One region of the Pantoea sp. PGP6 genome, then DNA from elsewhere that is predicted to be linked to it. Evidence: predicted binding sites of a transcription regulator. Region 1 holds the regulator's gene; each other region holds the start of a gene.
What was found. Region 1 encodes PurR, which represses purine synthesis genes. Its sites were predicted from a motif close to CANGCAAACGTTTGCNTG; they were not measured.
Positions count from the first base shown of each region.

Region 2: the regulator PurR is predicted to act here: its motif matches at 5,924-5,941, upstream of purE (5-(carboxyamino)imidazole ribonucleotide mutase).
Region 3: the regulator PurR is predicted to act here: its motif matches at 2,550-2,567, upstream of glyA (serine hydroxymethyltransferase).

Region 1 is NZ_JBQBMA010000001.1:2,480,747-2,490,488, forward strand. It holds gene nemA (alkene reductase) at 1-437, shown strand, start outside; gene gloA (lactoylglutathione lyase) at 552-959, shown strand; gene rnt (ribonuclease T) at 1,079-1,744, shown strand; gene ACLIBF_RS12090 (Grx4 family monothiol glutaredoxin) at 1,790-2,125, opposite strand; gene ACLIBF_RS12095 (C40 family peptidase) at 2,490-3,284, shown strand; gene cydH (cytochrome bd-I oxidase subunit CydH) at 3,344-3,433, opposite strand; gene purR (HTH-type transcriptional repressor PurR) at 3,715-4,740, shown strand; gene punR (DNA-binding transcriptional activator PunR) at 4,737-5,642, opposite strand; gene punC (purine nucleoside transporter PunC) at 5,749-6,951, shown strand; gene cfa (cyclopropane fatty acyl phospholipid synthase) at 7,264-8,412, shown strand; gene ACLIBF_RS12125 (riboflavin synthase subunit alpha) at 8,467-9,126, opposite strand; gene ACLIBF_RS12130 (MATE family efflux transporter) at 9,332-9,742, shown strand, end outside.
Region 2 is NZ_JBQBMA010000001.1:3,266,156-3,275,897, reverse strand. It holds gene ACLIBF_RS15995 (SDR family oxidoreductase) at 1-237, opposite strand, end outside; gene tesA (multifunctional acyl-CoA thioesterase I/protease I/lysophospholipase L1) at 268-894, opposite strand; gene ybbA (putative ABC transporter ATP-binding protein YbbA) at 862-1,548, shown strand; gene ybbP (putative ABC transporter permease subunit YbbP) at 1,545-3,962, shown strand; gene purK (5-(carboxyamino)imidazole ribonucleotide synthase) at 4,269-5,333, opposite strand; gene purE (5-(carboxyamino)imidazole ribonucleotide mutase) at 5,330-5,839, opposite strand; gene lpxH (UDP-2,3-diacylglucosamine diphosphatase) at 5,970-6,686, opposite strand; gene ppiB (peptidylprolyl isomerase B) at 6,686-7,180, opposite strand; gene cysS (cysteine--tRNA ligase) at 7,393-8,778, shown strand; gene ACLIBF_RS15950 (AAA family ATPase) at 8,812-9,742, shown strand, end outside.
Region 3 is NZ_JBQBMA010000001.1:1,180,399-1,190,140, forward strand. It holds gene glrR (two-component system response regulator GlrR) at 1-647, shown strand, start outside; gene glnB (nitrogen regulatory protein P-II) at 775-1,113, shown strand; gene hmpA (NO-inducible flavohemoprotein) at 1,166-2,350, opposite strand; gene glyA (serine hydroxymethyltransferase) at 2,680-3,933, shown strand; gene ACLIBF_RS05745 (3-phenylpropionate MFS transporter) at 4,062-5,210, shown strand; gene csiE (stationary phase inducible protein CsiE) at 5,192-6,460, opposite strand; gene ACLIBF_RS05755 (DUF1007 family protein) at 6,617-7,243, shown strand; gene ACLIBF_RS05760 (nickel/cobalt transporter) at 7,234-8,211, shown strand; gene ACLIBF_RS05765 (TIGR04086 family membrane protein) at 8,417-9,430, shown strand; gene suhB (inositol-1-monophosphatase) at 9,493-9,742, opposite strand, start outside.

The DNA of each region.
Region 1 (9,742 bases):
CCGTAATCGCTAACTGGTCAGCCGACCGGATTGGTATCCGCGTATCGCCGATCGGCAGCTTCCAGAATCTGGATAACGGTCCGGATGAAGAAGAAGCGGCGCTGTGGTATATCGGTGAACTGGCGAAGCGCAATATCGCCTATCTGCACCTCTCCGAGCCTGACTGGGCCGGCGGTAAGCCATACAGCGACGCGTTCCGTGAGAAAGTTCGTAACCTGTTCCCTGGCGCAATCATCGGCGCGGGTGCCTACACCGTTGAGAAAGCGGACGACCTGATTGCGCGTGGTCTGATCGACGCGGTCGCGTTTGGTCGCGATTACATCGCCAACCCGGATCTGGTGGAGCGCCTGCAGCAGGATGCGCCACTCAACCCGCAGCGTCCGGAGAGCTTCTACGGCGGCGGTGCTGAAGGCTATATCGATTACCCAACGCTGTAAGAGAGCGGGCTGCCATCCGGGATGATGGCAGCCATTATTCATTGGCGATTTTGATCGCTATACTTAGCGCTTGTGTCATCCGGCGATGGCGTTTTGATTATTAAAGAGGATGTTATGCGTTTACTTCATACCATGCTGCGCGTTGGCGATCTGCAACGCTCAATCGACTTCTACACTCGCGTGCTGGGCATGCGCGTGCTGCGTCAGAGTGAAAATACCGAATATAAGTATACGCTGGCGTTTGTTGGCTATACCGAAGAGAGCGAAGGCGCAGTGATCGAACTGACCTACAACTGGGGCGTTGATAAGTATGACCTCGGTAACGCTTACGGTCACATCGCGCTGGGCGTCGACGACGTTGCTGCAGCCTGCGAACGAATCCGTAACGATGGCGGCAACGTCACACGTGAAGCGGGTCCGGTGAAAGGTGGCTCAACCATCATCGCCTTTGTTGAAGATCCCGATGGTTATAAAATCGAACTGATCGAGAACAAACACGCCGGTCACGGCCTGGGCAACTAAGCCTGCTCTTCAGCCTGCCCTGTCGGGTGGGCTGACCTCTTCTGCTCCTCTTCATCTGCTGCACCCGGGCCAGATTTTTGCCATAATGCGCGCTGCCCTTTTTCTGCAATGAGATCCTGATGTCTGAATCGAATTCCCCCAATGCACTCAATCAACGTTTCCGTGGCTTCTATCCGGTGGTCATCGACGTCGAAACCGCCGGCTTCAACGCGCAGACCGACGCGCTGCTGGAGATTGCCGCTACCACGCTGAAAATGGATGATGAGGGCTGGATCCATCTCGACCAGACGCTGCATTTTCACGTTGAACCGTTTGTTGGATCGCTACTGCATCCTGAAGCGCTGGCGTTCACCGGTATCGATCCCAGCAATCCGCTGCGCGGCGCAGTGAGTGAATATGAGGCGCTGCACGCCATCTTTAAGATGGTGCGTAAAGGCATTAAGGATACCGGCTGCAATCGCGCCATTATGGTCGCGCATAATGCGACGTTTGATCTGAACTTCATGAACGCGGCCGCCGAGCGTGCCAGTCTGAAGCGCAATCCTTTCCACCCGTTTGCCACCTTTGATACCGCGGCGCTGAGCGGACTGGTGCTCGGACAGACCGTGCTGGCGAAGGCGTGTAAAGCCGCGGGTATGGCGTTTGACAGCACCCAGGCACACTCGGCGCTGTATGATACTCAGCAGACCGCTATTTTGTTCTGTGAACTGGTGAATCGCTGGAAACGGCTGGGTGGCTGGCCCCTGCCCTTCGCCGAAGGCGAAGCAGCCGCGAGCGCTGACTGAAGAATCTGCAATGAAAAAGGCCGACGCGATGTCGGCCTTTTTGTTTTATTCCGCTTCTTTAAACTTCTCTGCGGTCTCTTTAATCAGCGACTGCAGTTCACCGCGCTGGAACATTTCGACGATGATGTCACATCCGCCGACCAGTTCGCCATCAATCCACAGCTGCGGGAAGGTTGGCCAGTTGGCATATTTCGGCAGCTCTGCACGAATGTCTGGGTTCTGCAGAATATCCACGTAAGCAAAACGCTCACCGCAGGCTGACAGCGCCTGTACCGCCTGCGCAGAGAAACCGCAGCTTGGCAGTTTCGGGGAACCTTTCATGTACAGCAGGATCGGGTTTTCTGCGATCTGGCGCTGAATTTTTTCTACAGTACTCATAATTGCCTTCCTTAATTCGTCACTTCGTGTTTGTTTATTGTAGCGACTTCGCACCAGGACTGAAAACGAGATTTTGGGGGTTACCCGATTAAATCGCCATGTTTGTTAAGTCCTCTTTTCGGCCCTGTTAACTCCCGATTATTAACTACAAGTAACATATTAATAATTTGCAATAGTTTTGTAGATATAAGACGCTGAAAATGCTCATTTTCAGCGCAAACGGGCGAGGCCGAAAGATTAATAAAAAAAGGCGTTACGGTTTTCAGGTGAACTGGACTAGAATGGCTTCGGCGCTGATCCTGGATCAGATTTTTCCCAACTTTGTCGCGGTGCGTAGTGGCCCTGACAACTTAACTAAAACCGGACTATGCGTTTAATCATTACGCTTTTCATCCTTGCCTTTGCGCAACTGTTCTTCAACATCGCTTCTGCTTCCCCGCAGGCGCCGGTGAATGTCAGTTCGCATAAAGCAGAGAAAAAGAGTGCGCGCGAAGATGAGCGCCGCAAGCGTCGCCCGTTGAAAACGTCGGCGAAGAAAACACGCGTCAGCCCGGTCCAGAAGCTCAAACTCAAAAAACAGAAAAAAAGCGAACTCACCGCCAGTCATCTTCCCGCAAAGAAAAGCAAAACCCTGCTCAAAACCGCCAGTAAGAAACGCTACGGCCATCAGCGTCTGCTTAAAACGGCTGACGCCAGCAGCAATGACAGCGGTGACACCGGCACCATTAAAATGAGCAAGTCACATCGCCAGCGCTACCAGAAGGCGCGCGAGACGGCGATGACCAAGTTGATGGGCCAGCTGGGTAAACCCTATCAGTGGGGCGGCACCTCACCGCACACCGGTTTCGACTGCAGCGGTCTGGTGTGGTACGCCTATAAAGATCTGGTTAAATTTAAGATCCCGCGTACCGCCAATGAGATGTACCACCTGCGCGACGCCGCGCCGGTAAAACGTGAGTCGCTGGAGAAAGGCGATTTAGTCTTCTTCCGGATTAATGGTCGCGGCACCGCCGATCACGTTGGGGTTTATCTCGGCAACGGCAAATTTATTCAGTCGCCACGCACCGGCAAAGATATTCAGATCAGTGCGCTGGGTGAAGATTACTGGCAGCGTCACTACATCGGCGCGCGTCGGGTGATGACGCCGAAAACCATTCGTTAAGCGGATTCGCTACGCGAATAACCAGACAGAGAAAAGCCGGGCGATGCCCGGCTTTTTCATTAGTGCAGCACAGCTGTAAAGCTAAAGGCGACAATCATCAGCAGACAGCCGACGGTGGTCATCAGGGCCAGTTTCAAATCTGTACTCATTTACCGCTCCTTAGTCACACATTTTGTAGGGATAAGCCATTTTCCCATACGGGCCGGTAAAAATCTCGTTTTATCCGTCCAGCCTTGTTAGAATCCTGCCTTTGTTGCGCAACGCGCGCAGCCCCGGTTCCGTTTGCTCTCCTTTTCAGGCGCTCATTACCCGCCAGACGCCTGTTTACCGGCCAGAAAAGCTGCATAATTGCGGAGAAAACCCTGAGCAGACGCAAACGTTTAACATTATGCTTATCATTGCGTTAGATAAGCCCTGGAGTCCGATTTTAATGGCAACAATTAAAGATGTGGCAAAACGCGCCGGCGTCTCAACGACCACCGTTTCGCACGTCATCAACAAAACGCGTTTTGTCGCTGAAGAGACGCGCAACGCCGTCTGGCAGGCGATTCAGGAACTGCACTATTCGCCGAGCGCCGTAGCGCGCAGCCTGAAAGTGAATCACACCAAAACGCTGGGCCTGCTGGCAACCTCGAGCGAAGCGCCCTACTTTGCTGAAATTATTGAGGCGGTGGAGAATCACTGCTTCGACAAAGGTTACACCCTGATTCTGGGCAATGCGCATAACGACCTGCAAAAGCAGCGAGCCTATCTCAGCATGATGGCGCAGAAGCGCGTCGATGGTTTGCTGGTAATGTGTTCTGAGTATCCGGACGATCTGCTGAAGATGCTGGAAGAAAATCGTAATATCCCGATGGTGGTGATGGACTGGGGCGAGTCACGCGCCGACTTCACCGACACGGTGCTGGATAATGCGTTTCAGGGCGGCTATCTGGCCGGACGTTATCTGATTGAGCGCGGTCACCGTGAGATTGGCGCGATTCCCGGTCAGATGGAGCGCAACACCGGCGGCGGACGTCATGCTGGTTTCCTCAAGGCGCTGGAAGAAGCCGGCATTCAGCCGCGTGCCGAATGGATCGTGCAGGGCGACTTCGAACCGGAATCAGGCTATCAGGCGATGCAGCAGATCCTGTCGCAGAAACAGCGCCCGACCGCGGTGTTCTGCGGTGGTGATATCATGGCGATGGGCGCGATTTGCGCCGCCGATGAGATGGGTTTGCGGGTGCCGCAGGACATTTCGGTGATCGGATATGACAATGTGCGCAACGCGCGCTACTTCGCGCCTGCGCTGACTACCGTGCATCAGCCAAAAGCACAACTGGGTGAGAAAGCGCTGGAGATGCTGCTTGACCGCATCACCAGTAAACGAGAGGTTTCTCAGACCATCGAAGTGCATCCGACGCTGATTGAACGTCGTTCCGTGGCTGACGGTCCGTTCCGCGACTATCGCCGTTAATCTTCGCTTAACCACTCCTGATTAAGCGTTTGCGCATCACCCAGATAGCTGAGTAACCAGCCCGTCGCCGGTGATGCGCGATCTTCCGCCCAGCTTACGCAACAGGGGCTGTCCGGAAATGCAACCGGCAACGTCAGCTCCACCAGCGCTCCGCTGTCCAGTAATGGCCGCGCCAGATGCCCCGGCACCATCGCCACACACAATCCCGCCAGCACGCAATCCAGGCCGGTCTGCCATTCCGGCACCACCAGACGACGCTGATTGTCGAGCGTCCACGTCATCCGGCGTGGCAGCGCGCGTGAGGTATCTTCCAGCACCAGCGACGGCCAGCTGCGCAGGGTGTCGTCATCAATCTGACTCACGCCAGTCAGCGGATGGTGGTTCGCCACCACGCAGCGCCAGTTGAGCGTCCCCATGTCGCGAAAGGCAAAGCGTCCGCCGACCGGTATCGCCTGAGTGGCGCCGATGGCCACTTCAACCCGATCATCCGCCAGCGCATCCCAGACGCCGTTAAACACTTCATAACTGATGTGCAACTCCATGTCGGGGAAATGGCGGTAAAAATCTTTGACTAACTGCCGGGTGCGCTGCGGCTTGACGATGCAGTCGACCGCAATACTCAGCTGTCCACGCCAGCCGTTAGCCAGCTGCTGACACTGGCGGCGGGTGGCGAGCATTTTTTTGATAACGCTGCGCCCTTCACGGACAAAATGCTCGCCAGCGGGGGTTAATACCACCTCGCGATGCTGGCGCTCAAACAGCGGTACCGCCAGCCACGTTTCCAGCTGACGCACGGTATAGCTGATAGCAGATGGCACCCGATGCAGCTCCTGCGCCGCGGCGCTGAAGCTGCCACCGCGCGCCACCGCATCCACCACCTCTAATGCATATTCTGACCACATAATCTGCCTTCAATTTTTTTAACAGCAACCGGCAAATATTAGCGTTTCACAGCGGCAAACGCACCTTTTACACTCTGCCGCGTTCAACCTGCAAAATGAGAATCAGATGTCACCGTCAAAAGGATTTATGCCTTATCTCGCTCTGCTGAGCATGCTGGGCTTTTTAGCCACCGATATGTACCTGCCCGCCTTCGGCGCGATGCAGCAAACTTTTAACACCTCACCCGGCCTGATCAGCGCCAGTATGAGCCTGTTCCTGGCGGGCTTTGCCTGCGGTCAGCTGTTCTGGGGACCGCTGTCAGATCGCATCGGCCGCAAGCCGGTATTGCTGGCCGGACTGGCGCTGTTTGCCGTCGGCTGCGCCGGTATGCTGTGGGTCAATAATATCTATCTGATGCTGGCGCTGCGCTTTATTCAGGCGATCGGCGTCTGTGCCGCAGCCGTTAGCTGGCAGGCGCTGGTTGTGGATCGTTATCCGGCGGCGCGCGCCAACAAGGTGTTCGCCACCATTATGCCACTGGTGGCACTCTCGCCAGCGCTGGCGCCGTTGCTGGGCGCCTGGCTGATCAGCCATTTTCACTGGCGGTCTATTTTTCTGGTGCTGACGCTGATTGCCGTGGCCTTGATCCTCACTACCCTGCGTCTGCCGGCCAGCCGTAAAGCCAAAGGTGAGCAAGGCGCACAGCCTGGCTTTTTCACTCTGCTGAAGTCGCGGGTCTACAGTGGCAACGTGCTGATCTACTCCGCCTGTTCCGCCAGCTTTTTTGCCTGGCTGACCGGCTCGCCGTTTATTCTGGCCGATCTGGGCCTGACGCCAGCCGACATCGGTCTGAGCTATCTGCCACAAACCTTTGCATTCCTGATTGGCGGTTTCGGCTGCCGCGCCCTGCTCAACCGTTTTGCTGGTGCACAGTTGCTGCCGTGGCTGCTGGCGATCTACAGCCTGAGCATTCTGGCGCTGTTTGCGGTTGCGCTTTCCGGCCACAGTACGCTGGTCAGCCTGCTGCTGCCGTTCTGCGGCATGGCGCTGGCCAATGGTGCCATCTACCCGATCGTGGTTTCCGCTGCGCTGATGCCTTTCCCTGACGCCACCGGTAAAGCGGCAGCATTGCAGAATACTCTGCAACTGGGATTATGCTTCGCCGCCAGCCTGGCCGTCTCGGCCGGACTGACGCAGCCGCTGCTGACCACTACCCTGATGATGGCGCTGACTATCCTGCTTGCCCTGCTCGGCTTCGTGATGCAGCGTATTGCAAACGCACAATCTGATGTTGCCACCCCCTCTACCGCCTGCCAGGATAATCACTGAAGCAATGATTTTTTAGTTAGCAAGCTAACAATAAGTCATTGAATATTGACCCGCGTGAGAATATACTCATTCGGGTCAATAATTCTGCAACAAATCAACAACATAATAACGTTACACATTGATTGGCAACCGGGTTGCCGGGATGGCGTCTGCGCGCAGGTTAGGGTTATCGCGCCGGATCGTTTTGCACCGTTTTAATCCTCTGTATCACGCCAGATATCTGGTTTACGGAGTCATCCGTGACTTTTCTCAATTCCTGAAGAAATTGACTATTCTTTTTCAGGTTAAGATTGGACAGGTGGTGGAGAAGCTATGAGTTCATCGTATGTAGAAGAAGTGAGCCTCGAAGAAAACCATTGGTATCGCATCGTTCATGAACTGCTGGATAAAGCAGATATCGAAATTAATGGCTCACGTAGCTGGGATATTCAGGTTAAAAACCCTGACTTCTTTAAACGTGTTTTGCAGGAGGGATCGCTGGGTCTGGGCGAAAGTTATATGGACGGCTGGTGGGAATGCGATCGGCTGGATATATTCTTCCACCACGTGCTCAAACATAAACTGGACCAGCAACTTCCACATCATTTTAAAGATACGCTGCGTATTGCCGCGGCGCGCTTAACCAACCTCCAGTCGAAAAAACGCGCCTGGATTGTCGGTAAAGAGCATTATGATTTAGGAAACGATTTGTTTTCTCTGATGCTCGATCCTTATATGCAGTACTCCTGTGGCTACTGGAAGGAAGCCACCACGCTCGCCGCCGCGCAGGAAGCAAAGCTGGATATGATTTGCCGCAAATTAGCGCTGGAGCCGGGCATGTCGCTGCTGGATATTGGTTGCGGCTGGGGCGGACTGGCAGAATTTGCCGCACGTCATTATGGCGTTAAAGTGCATGGTGTCACCATTTCGGCTGAACAGCAGAAACTGGCGCAGCAGCGCTGTGAAGGATTAGACGTCACCATTCTATTACAGGACTATCGCGATCTGAATGAACAGTTTGACCGTATTGTATCGGTCGGAATGTTTGAACATGTCGGTCCTAAAAATTACGCCACCTATTTTGATGTCGTCGATCGTAATTTAAAGCCAGACGGTATTTTCCTGCTGCACACAATCGGTGCGATTAAGACCGATATGAATGTGGATCCGTGGATCGATAAATATATTTTCCCGAATGGCTGTCTGCCTTCGGTACGACATATTGCTGACGCCAGTGAGCCGCATTTCATTCTGGAAGACTGGCATAACTTTGGCGCAGATTACGACACGACCCTGATGGCATGGTATGAACGCTTTATTCAGGCCTGGCCGCAGCTGGCGGATAGCTACGGTGAACGCTTTAAGCGTATGTTCTCTTACTACCTTAATGCCTGTGCTGGCGCATTCCGCGCACGTGACATTCAGTTATGGCAGGTGGTCTTCAGTCGGGGCGTGGAAGGCGGATTACGCGTGGCGCGTTGAGGCAGTCGTGGACCGGATTAACCATTAAAAAAGGCGCTGATGCGCCTTCTTTTTTTAGCTTTCTGCCGTCGGTTGCCCGGTCAGCATATTCATCGCCGCCGCCGCATCACGCTGCGCTAATACCCGCTCAACGGTGTCGACAATCGCCTGAGTATGCGGATCAATCTCGATATTAACCCGGTCGCCAAAGGTTTTGGCCCCCAGGGTAGTGCGCTCCAGCGTTTCCGGGATCAGATAGACGCAGAATTTGGTACGGGTTACATCCCCTACCGTCAGGCTTATCCCGTCGATGCCGACGAAGCCTTTGTGCAGGATATATTTCATCTGGGTCGGATCCTGGATCTTAAACCACACTTCACGGTTATGTTCCGACTGGATAATTTTGCAGATTTCAGCGGTGGTCATAATATGACCGGACATCAGGTGTCCACCTATTTCATCGCTGAATTTCGCGGCGCGTTCAATATTGACCACATCCCCCTGGCGTAAATCGCCCAGGTTGGTGACGCGCAGCGTCTCTTTTATTAAATCAAAGCTGACCCGATCACCCTCAATAGCCGTCACGGTTAAGCAGCAGCCGTTGTGTGCCACCGATGCGCCCAGTGCCAGGCCCGGCAATAATTCTTCCGGCAACCTGACGGTGTGAGTACGAAAAAGCTCTTTCTCTTCAATGGACACTATTTCTGCGGTGCCCTGCACAATACCGGTAAACATAGTCTTTGCCTCTGCGAAGTTTGCGCTAGTTTATCACAGCTCACGTCCGCTGTTAGCTTTCAGCCAGCGGCGTAGCCTTACAGCGTAGCAAAACGCATGCAGTGACAAAGATTGGCGAATCCGGTATCGCCAGTTACACTAGCTGACGCAATTCCTGGGGCTTCCCTGCCCCGCCATTATTTCATTTAACTATTCAGGTGTTAACGTGCAGAAGTATTTAACAGAAGCGCGTCAATTGCTTGCCCTTGCGATTCCGGTCATCCTTGCTCAGGTGGCTCAAACCGCAATGGGATTTGTGGATACCATTATGGCCGGCGCCGTCAGCGCCACGGATATGGCCGCCGTCGCTGTCGGCACCTCTATCTGGCTTCCGGCCATCCTGTTTGGTCATGGTCTTCTGCTTGCATTGACGCCTACGGTTGCGCAACTCAACGGCTCTGGCCGCCGCGAACGCATCGCCGAGCAAATTCGCCAGGGTTACTGGCTGGCCCTGTTCGTCTCGCTGCTGATTATGGTGCTGTTATGGCATGCCGGCTACTTAATCCGGGCGATGCATGACATCGATCCGCTGCTGGCGCTGAAAGCAGAAGGCTATCTGCATGCCCTGCTGTTTGGC
Region 2 (9,742 bases), 790 kb from region 1:
AAACAGGCCTGCCAGACAGTTATCGCTGAGCGCAATGACCTTATCGGCCGCATTATCGACGCTCTGCGGATCGTCGAGATCCAGCTGAAGGCCGATAAAACCCAGCGTCTCCATGCGCGCCACATCATCCGCTTTACGACAGGCGGCGATCACCCGATAGCCGCGCGCCTGAAGATCGTGCGCCGCGACCAGGCCAATACCGCTGGAACAACCTGTAATCAGGATGGTTTTTTGCATTTCTTTACCCTTTTTGCGCGCCTGTTCGCGCTACGGCTGCTTAACTAAGGGAGCCAGCTCTTTTGCCATCAATCCGGCGATAAAGGGTTGGGCATCAGGATTGGGATGAATGCCGTCCTGCTGCATCCACTCCGGTTTCAGGTAAACCTGCTCCATGAAAAAGGGCACCAGCGGGATGCTGTACTGTTGCGCTAAGTCGGGATAGATGCCGCTGAACGCTTCGGTGTAGCGGCGTCCGTAATTGGCCGGCAGCCGAATCTGCATCAGCAGCGGCTTCGCATTAGCGGCTTTAACATCATCGATCACTTTACGCAGATTTTGTGCAATGTCGGCCGGCGGGAAACCGCGCAGGCCGTCGTTACCGCCCAATTCGATTAACACCCATTGCGGCTGATGCTGCTTTAATAGCGCGGGCAAACGCGCCAGGCCTTGTGCGGCAGTATCGCCGCTGATGCTGGCGTTGATCACTCTGGGCTGCTGTTGCCACTGTTTATCCAGCAGGCTCGGCCAGGCCGCGGTGGCGGACATGCGGTATCCCGCGCTGAGGCTGTCACCCAGCACCATCAGGGTATCAGCGGCGGCAAGACGCGACACCAGCAAAAGAATCAATAACAGGAAGGGATAATGCCAGCGGAAAACATTGTTGAAGTTCATCATCTTACTAAGTCCGTCGGTCAGGGAGAGCATCAGTTAACCATCCTTACCGGAGTTGAGTTAGTTGTCAAACCAGCCGAGACTCTGGCGCTGATCGGCGAGTCGGGCTCCGGAAAGTCAACCCTGCTGGGGATTCTGGCCGGGCTGGATGATGGCAGCAGCGGTGAAGTCTATCTGCTGGGCCAGCCGTTACACCAGATGAATGAGGAGCAGCGTGCGGCGTTACGCGCCCGCCAGGTAGGGTTTGTGTTTCAGTCGTTTATGCTGGTGCCGACCCTAAATGCGCTGGAGAACGTGCAGCTGCCGTCACTGCTGCGCGGCGACAGCGATCGCCAGAGCCGTGAACAGGCGCGGGAGCTACTGACCCTGCTGGGACTGGGTGAACGCCTGCATCATCTGCCGGCGCAGCTTTCCGGTGGCGAACAGCAGCGCGTGGCGCTGGCACGCGCCTTCAGTGGCCGCCCGGGCCTGCTGTTTGCCGATGAGCCGACCGGTAATCTTGACCGCAAAACCGGCGATCGGATTGCTGACCTGCTGTTTTCACTGAACCGCGATTTTGCCACCACCCTGATTCTGGTCACCCACGATGAGCAGTTGGCCGCGCGCTGCGATCGTCGCCTGCGGCTGCGTGACGGTAAATTGTGGGAGGAACAATGATCTGGCGCTGGTTCTGGCGCGAGTGGCGCTCGCCCTCGCTGTTAATTGTCTGGCTGGCGTTGACGCTGGCGGTGGCCTGCGTGCTGGCGCTGGGTTCGATCAGCGATCGGATGGAGAAAGGTCTCAGTCAGCAGAGCCGTGATTTTATGGCGGGCGATCGAACGCTGCGCAGCAGTGATGCCGTCCCGGCGGCGTGGCTGGACAAGGCACAGGCAACCGGGCTGACGGTCAGCCGCCAGCTGACGTTCATGACCATGACTTTTGCCGATCAGTCGCCACAGCTGGCGTCGGTAAAGGCAGTAGATGACCGCTATCCGATGTTTGGCACCCTGCAAACCCAACCGGCGGGCCTGAAGCCGCAGGCGGGCACTGCGCTGGCGGCACCGCGGCTGATGGCGCTGCTCAACCTGAAGGTCGGCGATTTGCTTGAGGTCGGTGATACCCGGCTGCGGATTACTGGCGAAGTGATTCAGGAGCCGGATGGCGGTTTTAATCCGTTTGAGATGGCGCCTCGACTGCTGATCAACCTGGCCGATGCGGCCAGCACCGGTGCGATTCAGCCTGGTAGCCGCATCAGCTGGCGCTATAAGTTTTCCGGTAATCCGGAGCAGCTGGCGCGCTATGACCGCTGGATAGAACCGCAGCTCAAGGCTGACCAGCGCTGGATCAGCATTGAAAACTCAGAGGATGCGCTGGGGCGTTCGATGCAGCGCGCGCAGCAGTTCCTGCTGTTATCTGCGCTGCTGACGCTGATGCTGGCGATTGCTGCGGTGGCCGTTGCCATGAGCCACTACTGCCGCAGCCGTTACGATCTGGTGGCGGTGTTGAAGACGCTGGGAGCGACCCACGGCGCGTTGCAGAAGTTAATCATCGGTCAGTGGCTGGCGGTGCTGCTGCTGGCGGCGATGGCCGGCAGCCTGGTCGGGCAGGGGGTGGAAGCGGCGCTGATGGTGATGCTGAAGCCGGTGCTGCCAGCCAGCCTGCCGGCTGCCAGTTTCTGGCCGTGGATCTGGGCGGTCGGATCGCTGTTTATTATCTCGCTGCTGGTGGGACTGCGACCTTATCGTCTGCTGCTGGCGACCCAGCCGTTGCGCGTGCTGCGGCGTGATGCGGTGGCTAACCTGTGGCCGCTGAAATTCTATATTCCGCTGATGGCAGCCGTGGTGGTGGCGCTGTTAGCGCTGCTGGTGGGCGGCAGTAAAATGCTGTGGGCGCTGCTGGCAGGCGTGGTGGTGCTGGCCGGATTACTGGCGCTGCTGGGCTGGGGCACGCTGCTGCTGCTGCGTCGGCTGGTGGTGCGCAATCTGGCATTACGGCTGGCGATCAACCGTCTGCTGCGCCAGCCGGGCATCACGCTGAGTCAGCTCTCTGCTTTTTCGCTGTCGTTTATGCTGCTGGCCCTGCTGCTGGTGATGCGCGGCGATCTGCTCGATCGCTGGCAGCAGCAGTTACCGGCCGACAGCCCGAACTTCTTCCTGCTGAATATGACTGCCGATCAGGTGCCGCAGGTGCGCAACTTCCTGCAGTCTCATCAGATTAAGCCGGAAACCTTCTACCCGATTGCGCGGGTGCGGCTCAGCGAACTCAACGGCAAACCGGCCGATCCGACGCTGGATAACGCCCTGAACCGTGAACTTAACCTGACCGCGCTGGCGGAGCGGCCAGACCACAATCCGCTGGTCGCCGGAAGCTGGCCGCCCAAAGCGGGCGAAGTCTCGATGGAGGCGGAGCTGGCTACCCGCTTAGGGGTGAAGCTCGGTGACACCCTGACCTTTGATGGCGATACGCAAAAGTTCAGCGCCAGAATCACCAGCCTGCGTAAAGTGGACTGGGAGAGTCTGAAGCCGAACTTTTTCTTCATCTTCCCGCCGGGCGCGCTGGATAGTCAGCCGCAGACCTGGCTCACCAGCTTCCGAATGGAGGCCGATCCGGCGCTGCTGGCGGCGCTGAACCGCAGTTTTCCGACGCTGAGTCTGCTGGATATCGGCAGTATTATGCGGCAGATCGGCCAGGTGCTGACGCAGGTCAGCCAGGCGCTGGAGGTGATGGTGATACTGGTCACCGCCTGCGGTGTGCTGCTGTTGCTGGCGCAGATTCAGGTGGGGATGCGTCAGCGTCGTCAGGAGCTGGTGGTTTACCGGACGCTGGGTGCCAGTAAACGGCTGCTGCGCACCACCTTATGGTGCGAGTTTGCGCTGCTCGGCGTGGTTTCCGGGGTGGCCGCCGCGATGGGCGCGGAAGCCGCACTGTGGGGATTGCAGCGTAAAATCTTTGATTTCCCGTGGCAGCCTGACTGGACCTTGTGGCTGGCGCTGCCGTTATCCGGCGCGCTGTTATTGTCGCTGTGCGGTGGCTGGCTCGGGGTGCGGTTACTGAAGGGCAAAGCGCTGTTCAGGAAGTTTGATGCGGCATAAGGGGAGGGCTGGGTGCAGGGCGTTCAGCCTGCATCCGGTCGTCATCCAGAACGCATTAGCGCTCACAGCGCGCGACGATAAGGTGTTAGCTCAGGGAGCATCCGCCCTTCGCAAAGACGCAAAAATGCCATCCCTGGCAGGCTCAGCGCGGGCGATTACGCTCCTCATCTCTGAGGTGCGCCCGTAGCCGGGCCAACGCTTTGCGTTGTTCAAAAACGCATCCGGCGTTTTTGTCACTGGCCGCTCCGCTCGCGTTGCGCTTCTCAGCCGCCTGACAATGCCATCAGCAGGCTTTGGTGCGGAGGATTACAGTTTTTCAATCGCCCAGGCGATGCCACTGGCGTACTCTGCCGGTAGCAGAGGGACCAGCGCGTTGAGGGCAGCCCTGAGTCGATCTGTATCGCTGTCGGTCAGATTGAGGTGCCCGACCTTACGGCCCGGGCGCACCTCTTTGTCATACCAGTGCAGGTGCACCAGCGGCTGCTGCAACCAGTCAGGGTTGACGGCAGTGCCAATCAGATTGACCATCGCCGACGGCGCAAACACCACCGGTTGCGGCAGGGGCAGCGCCAGAATCGCCCGCAGATGCAGCTCGAACTGGCTGATGGAGGCACCATTCTGCGTCCAGTGGCCGCTGTTATGCACCCGCGGAGCCAGTTCGTTAATCAGCAATCCGTCCGGGGTGACAAAACACTCCATCGCCATCACGCCGACGTAGTTCAGTTCCTGCATGATGGCGCTCAGCATCGCTTCCGCCTGCTGCTGTTGCGCCTGATCCGCCTGGGGCAACGCCACGCTGGTGCGCAGAATGCCGTCCTGATGCAGATTGTGCGTCAGCGGATAGAACACCGTGCTGCCATCATGGCCGCGCGCGCCGACCAGCGACACTTCGCCGGAGAAATTAATGCCCTGTTCGACGATGCATTCGCCATAGCACTCTTCCGGCAGTGCATCGGTTTCGCCAGCACGCAAACGCCACTGACCACGACCGTCATAACCCCCGGTGCGGCGCTTCACAATCGCCAGTTCGCCGAGCGAGGCAAATACCGACGGCCATTCGGCTTTGTCGGCCAGCAACTGCCACGGCGCAGTGGCGAGATGGAGCTGATCCAGCAGCTGTTTCTGGGTCAGGCGATCGGCCAGCCGCGGAAATATATCGCGGTTCACAAACGCCGGATGACTCGCCAGTTCGCGGGTCAGCGCGGTTTCCGGCCAGCGCTCAATTTCGGCGGTGATCACGCTGTCGGCCATTGGCAGGGCAGCCGGATCGGCATCCAGACCTACCGGATAAACCGCGATCCCCAGCGGTTCACCCGCCTGGCGCAGCATACGGCCTAACTGACCGTTACCGAGGACGCAAACCGGCTTCATGCCTCCTCCCGTGGATCAGGATGATTCAGCACTTCATCGGTCTGGCTCTGACGCCAGTTCGCCAGTCGTGAACGCAGCGCGTCGTCATGAATCGCCAGAATCTGCGCAGTCAGCAGCCCGGCATTGGCGGCACCGGCTTTACCAATCGCCAGCGTACCGACCGGAATTCCGCGCGGCATCTGCACAATCGAATAGAGGCTATCGACGCCGCTCAGCGCCGCGCTCTGAACCGGCACGCCCAGTACCGGCAGCAGGGTTTTAGCCGCCAGCATACCTGGCAGATGTGCTGCGCCACCCGCGCCAGCAATGATGACCTGAAAACCCCGCTCAGCGGCGGTTTCGGCAAAGCTGAACAGTTTATCCGGCGTACGGTGTGCAGAAACCACTTCAACATGGAAGGGCACGTCGAGGCTGGTAAGAATTTCAGCAGTGAACTGCATGGTGGACCAGTCACTTTTGGAACCCATAACAATCGCGATGCGGGCCGGGGCGGCGTTGGATGACATGCGGTCAACTCCTGTGAATGAACAAACAGACCTGGCCGGGCGGACAGGTTTTGAAGGGCACAGAGAATAGCATGAGAAGAGAGCAAGGAAAACGGTTGCGTCGGGCTAAACACGCGGATTTACCCGACGATTAAAAGTCAAAATCGATCAGCTGAATCCCGCTGGCGTCGAGCTGAATCATCGATCCCCGACTGTGCCAGGCCCCCAGCACCGCCCGTTGCGCGGTTTCACCCTGCAGCGTCAGCTGATGAATGGCCGGACGGTGAGTATGACCGTGGATCAGCAAACGTACCTGCTGGCGCAGCAGGGTAGCGATCACCGCGTCGTGGTTCACATCCATGATGGTCTGGGACTTATGCTGATTGGCTTGTTTGCTGTCGGCGCGCATCCGGGCGGCGATGCGTTTGCGCAGCCGCAGCGGTAACGCCAGAAACAGTCGCTGGATCCACCGGTTATGGACTTTGGCACGAAAGCGCAGATAGCCGACGTCGTCGGTGCAGAGCGTATCGCCGTGCATGATCAGCAGACGGTGGCCGTAGAGCGTCAGCACCTGTTCTTCAGGCAGCAGCGTCATGCCGCTGGCGCGGGCGAAGCGCTGGCCAATCAGGAAATCGCGGTTGCCGTGAATAAAGTAGACCGGAACGGAGAGGGCGCGCAGGGCGCTGGCAACCTGCTGATGCAGTGGATTGGGATCGTCGTCACCAATCCAGGCTTCAAACAGATCGCCAAGAATATAGAGCGCGTCGCAGTGTGGCGCTTCGCGCTGTAAAAAATGCAGAAAACCGGCGGTGATCGCCGGTTCTTCCTGACACAGATGGAGATCTGCGATAAACAGGGTGCGCGACATTACTCGCTGACAGTGACTTTCTGGATGATAACGTCATCTTTTGGCACATCCTGGTGCATGCCACTGCGGCCAGTTGAAACACCTTTGATCTTCTCGACCACGTCCATGCCTTCAACCACTTCAGCGAACACACAGTAACCCCAGCCTTGTACGCTTTCGTCACGGAAGTTCAGGAAGTCGTTGTCAGCCACGTTGATGAAAAACTGTGCGGTCGCAGAGTGCGGTGCAGAGGTACGTGCCATTGCCAGCCTACCTTTGGTGTTTTTCAGGCCATTGTTGGCTTCGTTCTGGATTTCATCTTTGGTGGCTTTCTGCTTCATGCCCGGCTCGAAGCCGCCGCCCTGAATCATAAAGCCGTTGATCACCCGGTGGAAAATGGTGTTGTCGTAGAAACCTTCACGGCAGTAATCCAGGAAGTTCTTTACGGTTGCCGGCGCTTTATCATCGAAGGTTTTGATTACGATATCGCCATGGTTCGTCTGGAAAGTTACCATTTTTGTCGTCCTGTAAAGGTTGTCGTCAGTTGCTGAGGCCGCTTCATCGGTCGGCGTGCCCCTTTTTGTCGACCGTTCTTATATCATAATTTCTGATGACGCGTCAGCAGCGCGGCGCAGTTGGCTTGCTTTGCGTCGCGCGAGCGATAAAAATACGGCACAATGTCTGGATACTTAAAAGTGTCAACCACACGCCAATACGGAACCGTTCAATGCTTAAGATTTATAACACCCTGAGTCGACAGAAAGAGGAATTCAAACCCATTCATGCCGGTAAAATCGGGATGTATGTTTGCGGCATCACGGTGTATGACCTCTGTCACATTGGTCATGGGCGGACGTTCGTGGCGTTTGACGTGGTGGCACGCTACCTGCGTTACCTCGGCTACCAGCTGGACTACGTGCGTAACATCACCGACATCGACGATAAAATTATCAAGCGTGCCAATGAAAACGGCGAGAGCATCGAAACCCTGACCAACCGGATGATTGGTGAGATGCACAACGATTTCGCTGCTCTGGGCATTCTGCCGCCCGATCAGGAGCCGCGCGCCACGCGCCACATCGCCCAGATCATCGAGCTGGTGGAAACCCTGATCGCCCGCGGTCACGCTTATGTGGCGGACAATGGCGACGTGATGTTTGATGTGCTTAGCGATGCCGATTACGGCGCGCTGTCACGTCAGGATCTGGAGCAGCTGCAGGCGGGCGCGCGGGTTGAAGTGGCTGACGTGAAGCGTAATCCGATGGATTTCGTGCTGTGGAAGATGTCCAAAGCGGACGAGCCCGCCTGGTCATCACCGTGGGGCAATGGTCGTCCCGGCTGGCACATCGAGTGTTCGGCGATGAACTGCCGGCAGTTGGGCACCCATTTTGATATTCACGGTGGCGGCTCAGACCTGATGTTCCCGCACCATGAAAACGAGATCGCCCAGTCGACCTGTGCGCATGACGGTCCGTACGTTAACTACTGGATGCACTCCGGCATGGTGATGGTCGACCGCGAGAAGATGTCGAAATCGCTTGGCAACTTCTTCACGGTGCGTGACGTGCTGCAACATTATGATGCTGAAACGGTGCGTTACTTCCTGATGTCCGGTCACTATCGCAGCCAGCTGAACTACGGCGAAGATAACCTGAATCAGGCGCGTGCGGCGCTGGAGCGTCTGTATACCGCGCTGCGTCACACTGACAGCAGCGTGCCAGCCCGCGGCGGCGAAGCGTTTGAAGCCCGTTTCCGCACCGCAATGGATGATGATTTCAATACCCCGGAAGCCTATTCGGTGCTGTTCGATATGGCGCGCGAAGTCAATCGACTGAAAAGCGAAGACCGTGATTCAGCGAACGGCCTGGCATCGAAGCTGCGTGAGATCGCCAACGTGCTGGGCATCCTGCAACAGGACCCGGAGCAGTTCCTGCAAAGCGGCGCTCAGGTGAATGATGAAGAAGTCGCTGAGATTGAACACTGGGTGAAAGCACGTGCTGATGCGCGTGCCGCCAAAGACTGGGCGCAGGCGGATATCGCCCGCGACAAGCTGAATGCGCTCGGCGTGATCGTTGAAGATGGGCCGCAGGGGTCCAGCTGGCGCCGCAAATAAACCGGAGAGGGCGAGCAATCGCCCTTTTTTATTATGGCGATTGAACAGATTCAGATACGTGGCTTTCGATCAATTCGTGATCTGACGTTGCCGCTGCAGCAGCTCAACGTGGTAAGCGGCCCTAACGGCTGCGGCAAATCCAACCTGTATAAAGCGGTCCGGCTGCTGCATGAGGCAGCCAGCGGTCGTCTGGCGCTGGCGCTGGCCGAAGAAGGCGGCATCCAGAAAGCGATGTGGGCGGGTGGCTTACGGCGTGGCGATCGCCGTCATGATCCGAAGCGACTGATGCTGGCGGTGGTGATGGAGGATATCGATTATCAACTGGAGATCGGTTTTCCCGAACCGCTGGTCACCAGCCTGTTTAATCTCGATCCGCTGGTCAAGCAGGAGCGGCTGTGGCTGAGCGGACAACAGCGCCGTCCTTCTTCATGCATCCTGCAGCGTGAAAATCAGACCGCCTTTCTGCACAACGTTGAGGGCGAACGTGTCGCCTATCCGGCGGTGCTGCATCCGGAAGAGTCGCTGTTTGGTCAGCTCGGCGAACCCCATCGTTATCCTGAACTTTCCCAGTTGCGTGAACGGCTGCGCCAGTGGCGCTTCTACCATGAGTTCGCCGTCTGGCCGGGCTCGCCGATTCGTGCACCGCAGATTGGGGTCCGCGCCCCGGTGCTGGCACATGACGGCAGTAATCTGGCGGCGGCGTGGGCGACGATCGTTGAACGCGGCCAGACGGAACTACTGTATGAGGTGATGGCGCAGGCTTTTCCCGACAGTCAGTTTGAGGTAGAGGTGCAGAATGGCCGCTTTCAAATGCTGATGTCGCGACGTGGCATTCTGCGCCCGCTGGAAAGCGCTGAGTTTTCTGATGGTACGCTGCGGTTTCTCTGTCTGGTGGTGGCGCTGCTCAGTCCACGTCCACCGGCTTTTATGGCGCTGAATGAACCGGAGAACAGCCTGCATGAAG
Region 3 (9,742 bases), 1.3 Mb from region 1:
GCACGCTGTTTCTTGATGAGATCGGCGACATGCCACAGGCGCTGCAGGTTAAGCTGCTGCGGGTACTGCAGGAGCGCAAAGTACGGCCGGTCGGCAGCGATCACGACATGGATATCGACGTGCGTATCATTTCCGCCACCCACCGCGATCTGCCTAAGGCGATGGAGAAAAAAGAGTTTCGCGAGGATCTGTTCTATCGCCTCAACGTGGTTAACCTGAAAATTCCGGCGCTGCATCAGCGGACGGAGGATATCCCGCTGCTGGCGAATCATCTGCTGCGTCAGGCGGCGGAACGGCACAAACCGCAAATCCGCAGTTTTTCTGTCGATGCGATGAAACGCCTGATGGCCGCCAGCTGGCCGGGTAACGTGCGTCAGCTGGTCAACGTGGTTGAGCAGTGTGTGGCGCTCAGCGCGTCACCGGTGATCAGTGATGCGCTGGTGGCGCAGGCGCTGAGCGGTGAAAACAGTGCGTTGCCGACCTTTGTCGAGGCGCGCAATCAGTTCGAGCTGAACTATCTGCGTAAGTTACTGCAGATGACTAAAGGCAATGTGACCCATGCTGCGCGTCTGGCTGGACGCAACCGTACTGAGTTCTATAAGCTGCTGTCTCGTCACGAACTGGACGCCAGCGATTTTAAAGAGTAGCGTGCGCCGCAATCCCGCCAGGGCAAAGCGTGATCCGCATGGCGGATATTCGCTGCCCGGCCGCGCCAGCAACATTTATACTTGATAAACCCTTCCGACCACGGAGGGAGAGAGAAAAGGGTCTGACATGAAAAAGATTGATGCGATTATCAAACCATTCAAACTCGATGATGTACGTGAAGCCTTAGCTGAAGTCGGCATCACCGGCATGACCGTGAGTGAAGTGAAAGGGTTCGGCCGCCAGAAAGGCCATACCGAACTCTATCGTGGCGCAGAGTATATGGTCGACTTTCTGCCGAAAGTAAAAATTGAGATGGTGGTCGGCGACGATATCGTTGATACCTGTGTTGAAACCATCATGCGCACTGCGCAGACCGGTAAAATCGGTGACGGTAAAATCTTTGTCTTTGACGTGGCGCGTGTGGTGCGCATTCGTACGGGCGAAGAGGATGAAGAGGCGATCTGAGTTCGCCGGATTAAAAAAGCCCGCTGCGATGCGGGCTTTTTTTATGGTGCAATCACATGCCTTTATGCGGACCGAACAGTTCGTAATGGATGCGCGCGTCCTCAACGCCAGCATCACGCAGCTGCGCCACCACATGCTGCATAAAGCCCAGCGGACCACACAGGTAGAACTGTGTCTGCGGTGACTGTAAACGTGCCGCCATCGCCGTCACGTCCATCAGGCCCTGCGCATCATAGGCGCCGGCATCCTGCGGGGCAGGCTGACGATACCAGACCTGCGAAACGAAATCGCTGAGCTGTGCGCCGGTCGCTTTTACTTCATCAGCAAAGGCGTGCTGCTCGCCATTTTCCGCGGCGTGCAGCCAGCTTACCGCAGCAGGATGCTGCTGCGCGGCCAGCGCATGCAGCATGGCCAGCATCGGGGTCTGACCGACGCCAGCCGAGATCAGCGCTACCGGCGTTTCAGCCTCAGTCTGCAGGAAGAAGTCACCGTGCGGCGCAGCCAGCTGCACTTCATCGCCCACCTGACCATACTGATGCAGCCAGCCAGAAACCGTGCCTTTGTCCTCACGCTTCACCGCAATGCGGTAATCTTTACCGTTACTCAGGTTGGTCAGGGAATACTGGCGAATCTGATGATGTTCGAAACTGGCGGGCTGCAGGTGCACCGTCAGGTACTGGCCCGGCTCAAACGCGGCCACCGGTCCGCCATCGACCGGCGTAAAAGTGAAGCTTTTGATTACCGCACTCTGTTGCTCAATCGCGCTGATGCGGAAGGCGCGGGTCCCCCGCCAGCCGCCCGTTTGCTGTTCCGAGGCCTGATAAATCTGCTCTTCACGCTGGATAAACACCTCTGCCAGCACGCCGTAAGCCCGGCCCCAGGCCGCCAGCACCTCTTCACCCGGATCCAGCAGCTCTTTGATAGTTGCCAGTAAATTTTCGCCGACGATGGCGTACTGATCAGGCTGAATATTCAGGCTGGTATGCTTCTGGGCAATTTTTTCCACCGCCGGCAGCAGCACCGCCAGATTTTCCAGGTTGGCACCGTAGGCGCAAATTGCATTAAACAGCGCTTCACGCTGATCGCCATTGCGCTGGTTATTCATGTTGAAGACGTTTTTGAGTTCGGGATGGTGCGACAACATGCGGTCATAAAAGTGGGCGGTGAGTTTCGGACCGCAGGCCGCAATGGCGGGCAGGGTCGATTTAACGGTCGCGATGGTTTGCGCATCAAGCATAGGAGGAACCTCACATGTAAAGTTGTATTTTAAATACATCTTATAGCCATGCCGGCTGCGCTGTAAATAACCGCTTTAACTTTCTGATCGCCTGGCAAGCCGCGTATGGCCGCTGAATGAGGAAATCTCCGTCACATCCTGAAGAAAAATCGTGGCGCAGTCTGACCAGAAAAAAGCGTAAAAATCCCGTGCCGCTGCATAGCCAATCGTTTGCGTAAAAAGAGGGGATTCACCCTACCTTCACCTGATAAAACGGTTTACACTGTGGGCCTTCGCCCCGGTGGGGCTTAAACTGCCGTTAAAAAAGTTAGCTGAGTCAGGAGATGCGGATGTTAAAGCGTGATATGAACATTGCCGATTATGATGCCGAGTTGTGGCAGGCGATGGAGCAAGAGAAAGTGCGTCAGGAAGAGCACATCGAACTGATTGCTTCTGAAAACTACACCAGCCCGCGCGTTATGCAGGCGCAAGGTTCGCAGCTCACCAACAAATACGCCGAAGGCTATCCAGGCAAACGCTACTACGGCGGTTGTGAATATGTTGATATCGTTGAGCAATTAGCGATTGACCGCGCTAAACAGCTGTTTGGCGCTGATTACGCTAACGTGCAGCCACATTCAGGTTCTCAGGCGAACTTCGCGGTTTATACCGCGCTGCTGCAGCCGGGCGATACCATCCTTGGCATGAACCTGGCCCACGGCGGACACCTGACCCACGGCTCACCGGTTAACCTTTCTGGCAAACTCTACAACGTAGTCGCTTACGGCATCGATGAAACCGGCAAGATCGACTACGACGAGCTGGCTGAACTGGCCAAAACGCATAAGCCAAAAATGATTGTCGGCGGTTTCTCTGCCTATTCCGGCGTATGTGACTGGGCAAAAATGCGTGAAATCGCCGATAGCGTGGGCGCATGGCTGTTCGTTGATATGGCGCACGTTGCCGGTCTGATTGCCGCTGACGTCTACCCAAGCCCGGTGCCGCATGCGCACATCGTGACCTCGACCACCCACAAAACGCTGGCGGGTCCGCGCGGCGGGATCATCCTGGCGAAAAACGGTGACGAAGAGCTGTATAAAAAACTGAACTCCGCAGTGTTCCCGGGTGGACAGGGCGGTCCTCTGATGCACGTGATCGCCGGTAAAGCGGTGGCGTTCAAAGAGGCGATGGAGCCGGAATTCAAAACCTATCAGCAGCAGGTCGCGAAAAATGCCAAAGCGATGGTCGAGGTGCTGATCGCACGCGGCTACAACATCGTCTCTGGCGGCACCCATAACCATCTGTTCCTGATCGATCTGGTGAGCAAAAACCTGACCGGTAAAGAAGCCGATGCGGCGCTGGGCCGTGCTAACATCACGGTAAATAAAAACAGCGTCCCGAACGATCCGAAGAGCCCGTTTGTCACCTCGGGTATTCGTATCGGTACGCCAGCCGTTACGCGTCGTGGCTTCGACGAAGCGGACGTACGTGAACTGGCGGGCTGGATTGCTGACGTGCTGGATAATATCAACGACGAAGCGACCATTGAGCGCACCAAACAGAAAGTGCTGGAAATCTGCAGCCGTCTGCCGGTCTATGCTTAAGCGTTAACTTGTTGTGTAACCGCATAAAAAGGATGGCATCAGCCATCCTTTTTTATTGCCTGAGGTGCGGCGCTCTGCCAGAGTAGCGCCGACTCTTGCTGCCAGGCAGCACACTTGCTGGAGGGAATATGGCAATCGGCTCCGCCAGATGGCTCGGATTGGGCTACTTCACTTACTTCTTCTGTTACGGCATCTACCTGCCTTTCTGGGGCGTATGGCTCAAAGGCACCGGCCTTGATGCGGAAAAAATCGGTCTGCTGCTGGGATGTGGCATGGTGGCGCGCTTTGTCGGCAGCCTGCTTATCGCCTCGCAGGTAAAAAATCCGGCACAGTTAATTACCGCACTTCGCCTGCTGGCACTGATGACCTGCCTGTTCGCCATTGGCTACTGGGTCGGGCAACAGTGGATGTGGCTGCTGGCGGTGATGATTGGCTTTAACCTGTTTTTCTCGCCGCTGGTGCCGCTCAGTGATGCGCTTGCCGCCACCTGGACGCAGCAGATTGGCCTGGCTTACGGTCCGGTACGGCTGTGGGGATCGCTGGCATTTGTGATCAGTTCTGCGCTGACCGGGGTGCTGGTCAGCGCTTACTCTTCGCAGGCAATATTATTGTTACTGTCGGTGGGGGCGCTCAGCATGCTGGCCGGGATGATGCTCACCCCAGCCACCCATCCGCAGGGGAATGAGCGGCAGGGCGCAACAGGCGGTGGCTGGCCGGTCTGGCGTGACCTGCTGCGTGAGAATGCGGTCTGGCGCTTTATGCTGTGCGTGACGCTGCTGCAGGGGGCGCATGCCGCCTATTACGGCTTCAGTGCTATCTGGTGGCAGGAGAGCGGCTATTCGGCCTCAACGGTGGGCTATCTCTGGTCGCTGGGCGTGGTGGCGGAGATTATTATTTTTGCGCTCAGCAATCGCCTGTTTCGTCGCTGGAGCGCGCGCGATTTGCTGCTGCTATCGGGTATCTGCGCACTGATCCGCTGGAGCCTGCTGGGTGCCAGCACCGCGCTGCCGCTGCTGATTGTGGCGCAGATTCTGCACTGCGGCAGCTTCACCGTCTGCCATCTGGCGGCGATGCGCTTTATTGCTGTCCGTCAGGGCGCTGAGGTGATCCGGTTGCAATCGCTCTATTCCGCGCTGGCGATGGGCGGCGGAATCGCAGTGATGACCATGATTTGCGGCGTGCTGTTTACCCATCTGCAGGGGCATCTGTTTTGGGTGATGGCGTTAGTTGCGCTGCCTGCGCTGTTCCTGCGCCCGCGTTACGACTCGAGCAAATAACGGATACGCTGCTGATGGTGCGCCGTCAGCGGCAGTTCCGCATGTATCAGCGGCGGTGAGTAGAGCGGCAGCGAGGTGGCGTACGGTGAAATAATCAGGTCAACTTCGCGCGGCGCGCCATCGCGCTGGAAACTGCTCACCTGCTGATAGGTAATATTGATCGGCAGCAGGGTGATTTCACGGATCTGCTGCTCGACATCCTGCTCAAGCTGCGGATCTTCGCCGGTTAATATCAGCACCTGCTTCTCCTGCAACGCATTTTCCTGCATCAGCCAGGCACCAAAAATCACCGTAATCAGGCTCACCTCTTCCGGGGTAAAAGCGATCTGGTATTCATATTCAAAAGCGCGCAGCGCCAGCTGGGTGGTGCGTAACAGGCGCGGATAGAGTCGGCTGACATCCAGCGCCACGCTGTTGTCGATGCCGATGGTAAAGTGGGTGCGATCCAGCGCCTGCGCCAGATGGGTATAGAGCTGCTGCAGCAGATCGGCGCGGTCAGCAAAGGTCACCGCAGCACACTGCTCAAAATCGGCAATCAGCTGTACCGTCGCCGCCATTAATCGCTGCTCGCAGGGATGCTTTGCCCGATCGGCCTGCGGGGTGTGGATCAGGCTGAACAGCAGCGTCCAGAAATCCGTTTCGCTGATGTGCGGTGCCAGATGGCAGCGTTTGCGCCAGTGATGAATGACATCCTCAGCCGCCTGGCGTTCTGCCTTATGTTGCAGCCAGACGCGCTGCGGATCGCTAAACAGCGCGGGTTGTCGCTGGCACAGCCCATACTTCATAAAAATCTGCAAAAACAGCCGATCCCGTTCGCTAAACTCGCGACCCAGTCGCAGCCCGCAGTGCTGAATTAACGCCTGCAGGTTAGTCTCATCGTAGAGCGCTTTCTCAATCTTCATGACCTTCAGACGCTGACGCAGTGGGGCGGCAAAATGCTCACAGACAAAGGTCTGTGACAAACGCAAACTGCGTCGCAGGTTGTGCAGCAAACAGAGGCGCCGATCCAACTCTGTACCATGAAGACGAAAGCTGCCATCCACCATCTGGTGCAGTTCCAGCCGGTGATATCGCTGTATCTCGTCACCCACTTCCGCGATATCCTGTCGGGCAACCGCAGGATCAACACCATTTAACTGGCAGACTTTTTCAAGCGTAAGCGCGGGAGTCGGCAGAAATAACAGTAATAAAAGATGGCACTGTCGCTGTGAACGGGTGAAGAGTGGTGCCAAAGGGGTAGCAGAACTCATCAATCAGATTTCCAGCAGGCTAATTTGAGCTAAGAATAGCCAACCCCGTCAGTCCCGGTAGCTGTCAGGCGGTTTTTTTAGTCAGAGGTTTAAGGCGGGTCACAAAATTTTGTTACTTATGGATTCTTTTCATCGGGAACGTTACTTTATAACATTATGAAACGCACACGCTTTGTATTACTGATGGTCTTAAGTCCGGCGGCACTGGCGCATCCACACAGTTTCATAGACATGAAAACCGAACTGGTGGCGAAGGGGGATACCTTCACCGGCTTAAAAATGACCTGGACCATGGATGAGATCACCTCTGCCGATCTGCTGTATGACGCTGGCGAGGCGAAGCCAGGCAGCGTGGTGTGGAAAAAGCTGGCGGCCGGTGTGATGGCTAACGTGCTGGGCCAGCACTACTTCTCAGAAATCTGGCATAACCAACAGCGGGTGAAATTTTTGAATCTGCCTGACGAATATCATCTCTCGCGTAACGGTCATAAGGCGGTGCTGGAGTTTATTCTGCCGCTGGCGGAGCCGCCGGTACTGACCGGGCAGCGGTTTGACATCCTGACCTTTGATCCCAGCTATTTTGTCGACATGTTTTATGACAACGCCAGCGCCCTGACGCTGCCGCCGGCACTGCAGCAACGCTGTAAGTTTACGCTGAACACGCCAAAGCCCAACGACTCGTTGAAACAGTATGCGCTGTCGCTGGATAAGGCTGATGCACCAGCAGAAGAGCTTGATTTAGGTCGGCAGTTCGCGCAGACGGTGATTCTCACATGTCAGTAATTTCTACTCCGGCAGGCGCTTCGCGACTCTGGCCGCTCTGGCTGCTGGCGGCGCTGTTGCTGACCGGCGGCACGCTACTCTGGCTCAACTGGTCGCAGATTCTGTTGCAAAGCGTACTCTGGCAGAAAGATCTGCACCGGCAGATGACTCAGCTGTTACAGCTGGTGGCTGAGCAGCCGCAGCAGGCCGGGCTGTCACTGGTGCTGTTCAGCCTGCTGTATGGCATTTTGCATGCGCTGGGACCGGGCCATGGCAAAGTGGTGATTACCACTTTTCTTGCAACCCATCCGGCCAGAGTTAAAACCAGTATTAAGCTGACGCTGCTGGCCTCGCTATTGCAGGGTTCAGTAGCGATCGTGCTGGTCACGGTGATGCTGGTGCTGCTGCAAACCTCTTCACGCCAGCTGCATCTCAGCAGCTTCTGGCTGGAAAAGGGCAGCTATCTGCTGGTGAGCGGACTGGGGGCCTGGATCGGTTATCGCGCGCTGCGAACGCTGTGGCAGATGCGACGTCCGCGCCCGGCGCTCGCTTTCCGCACGCTGCGTCCCGATCACCAGCATCACGCACACTGTGGTTGCGGACATGCGCACCTGCCGTCGCCGCAACAGATACGCGAGGCGGTGAGTATGAAAACCCAGCTACTGGTGGTGGTATCGATGGGGCTGCGGCCCTGTTCCGGGGCGATCATGATGCTGCTGTTTGCCAAAGTGATTGGCGTTTATGCCTGGGGCGTGCTGTCAGCGGCGGCGATGGCGCTCGGCACCGCACTGACCATCTCGCTGATTGGTTTGCTGGTCCAGCGCGCCCGTGTAGTGGCGCAGCGACTGGCCCAGCCGCGACACAATCAACTGGCGCAGCTATTGGTTCCGATGCTCACCTTAATCGGCAGCCTGATATTAATCGTGGCCGGCATCGCTTTATGGCAGTCAGCACAACCCGCCTTCAGCGGCGGAATTCGACCTTTCTGAATCTCAACAAGCGCAGCGGGAATTAAATTTCCGCTGCGTAGCGTATCTCGCTAATTTATGTAAATTCACATCTTTATTTTTTTCTCGCCTGGCGATGGTGGTGAAATGACTATTCACTGTCTACGCTGTTAATACCAAAACGGCATTCTCTGCCGGGATGATTAAAACCAAAGCACCTTTCTGTTTGTTGCGAGGAGAATATTTCATGGCTGATACCCGTATTAATAATGGCTATACCGAAACGCTGGCGACCGGGCCGGCGGGATTGCCGCTTAAGCGTATTTCCTGGAGCGCCGTCTTTGCTGGGGTAATTTGTGCGCTGATCGTTCACATCATATTGACGCTGCTGGGAACGGCAATTGGCGCGACCAGCGTTGATCCGATGAAGGAGCAGAATCCATTAGACGGTCTGGGTACCGGCGCACTGGTCTGGACCGCAATTGAAATGCTGGTGGCGATGGCGGCCGGTAGCTACGTGGCGGGCCGCCTGGCACAGCGCGAAGGCGCGCTGCACGGTTTACTGATGTTTGGCCTTAGCACAATTTTCACTATTTACCTGGCGATTGCGCTGGCGAGCAGTGTATTGGGCGGGGCAATGAATATTGTCGGTTCCGGTTTCCAGGCATTAGGTAGCGGTATTTCCGCCGCTGCGCCATCGGTCACTCAAATGGCGAAAGATAAGCTGCAGGAAAATAATATTAATTTAGATGACCTGCAGAACGAACTGGAAACTACGCTGCGCCAGACCGGTAAGCCGGAATTACAGCCGGAGAATTTAAAGCAGGATGCAAATAACGAAGCGCAGAACGCGGAGAATCAGGCTAACAACACTGCCAGCCATCCACAGACGGCGGATACCGATCTGTCTAACTGGTTAAAAGGCGTGATGAATCGTCATTCAGATACATTACAGGCCGCCGATCGTGATGCGCTGAAAAATATTATCAAAGCGCGTACCGGTAAAAGCGATCAGGAAGTCGATCAGATCGTCGCTAAAGCAGAGCAGAGCTATCAGCAGGCGATGCAGAAATATCAGGAACTGAAACAGCAGGCCGAGCAGAAGGCACGTGAAGCCGCAGATAAAGCAGCAGCAGCCACGGCGAAAGCCAGCTGGTATGCGCTGATTCTGTTGATTATCGAAGCGGTGCTGGCCGGTGTGATGGGGATGGTGGGTCGTCGTACTCAGCCTCGTCAGGTTCTGTCACACGAACGTCGTTAATCGACGCGAAAAACAGGCAATAAAAAAGGCGGCTGAGAAGCCGCCTTTTTCTGTGCTGTTACTTAGCGTTTTAACGCTTCGCTCAGCTCTTCACGCATGTTTGACAGCATGGCTTTCACCACGCGTGGGTTACCGGCAACGATATTACCGGAGTGCAGATAACCGTGGTTACCGGTGAAGTCAGTGACCAGACCACCCGCTTCACGTACCAGCAGTTCACCCGCCGCAAAATCCCATGGCTTCAGGCCAATCTCAAAATAACCATCAACGCGACCGGCTGCGACATAAGCCAGATCCAGCGCCGCTGAGCCG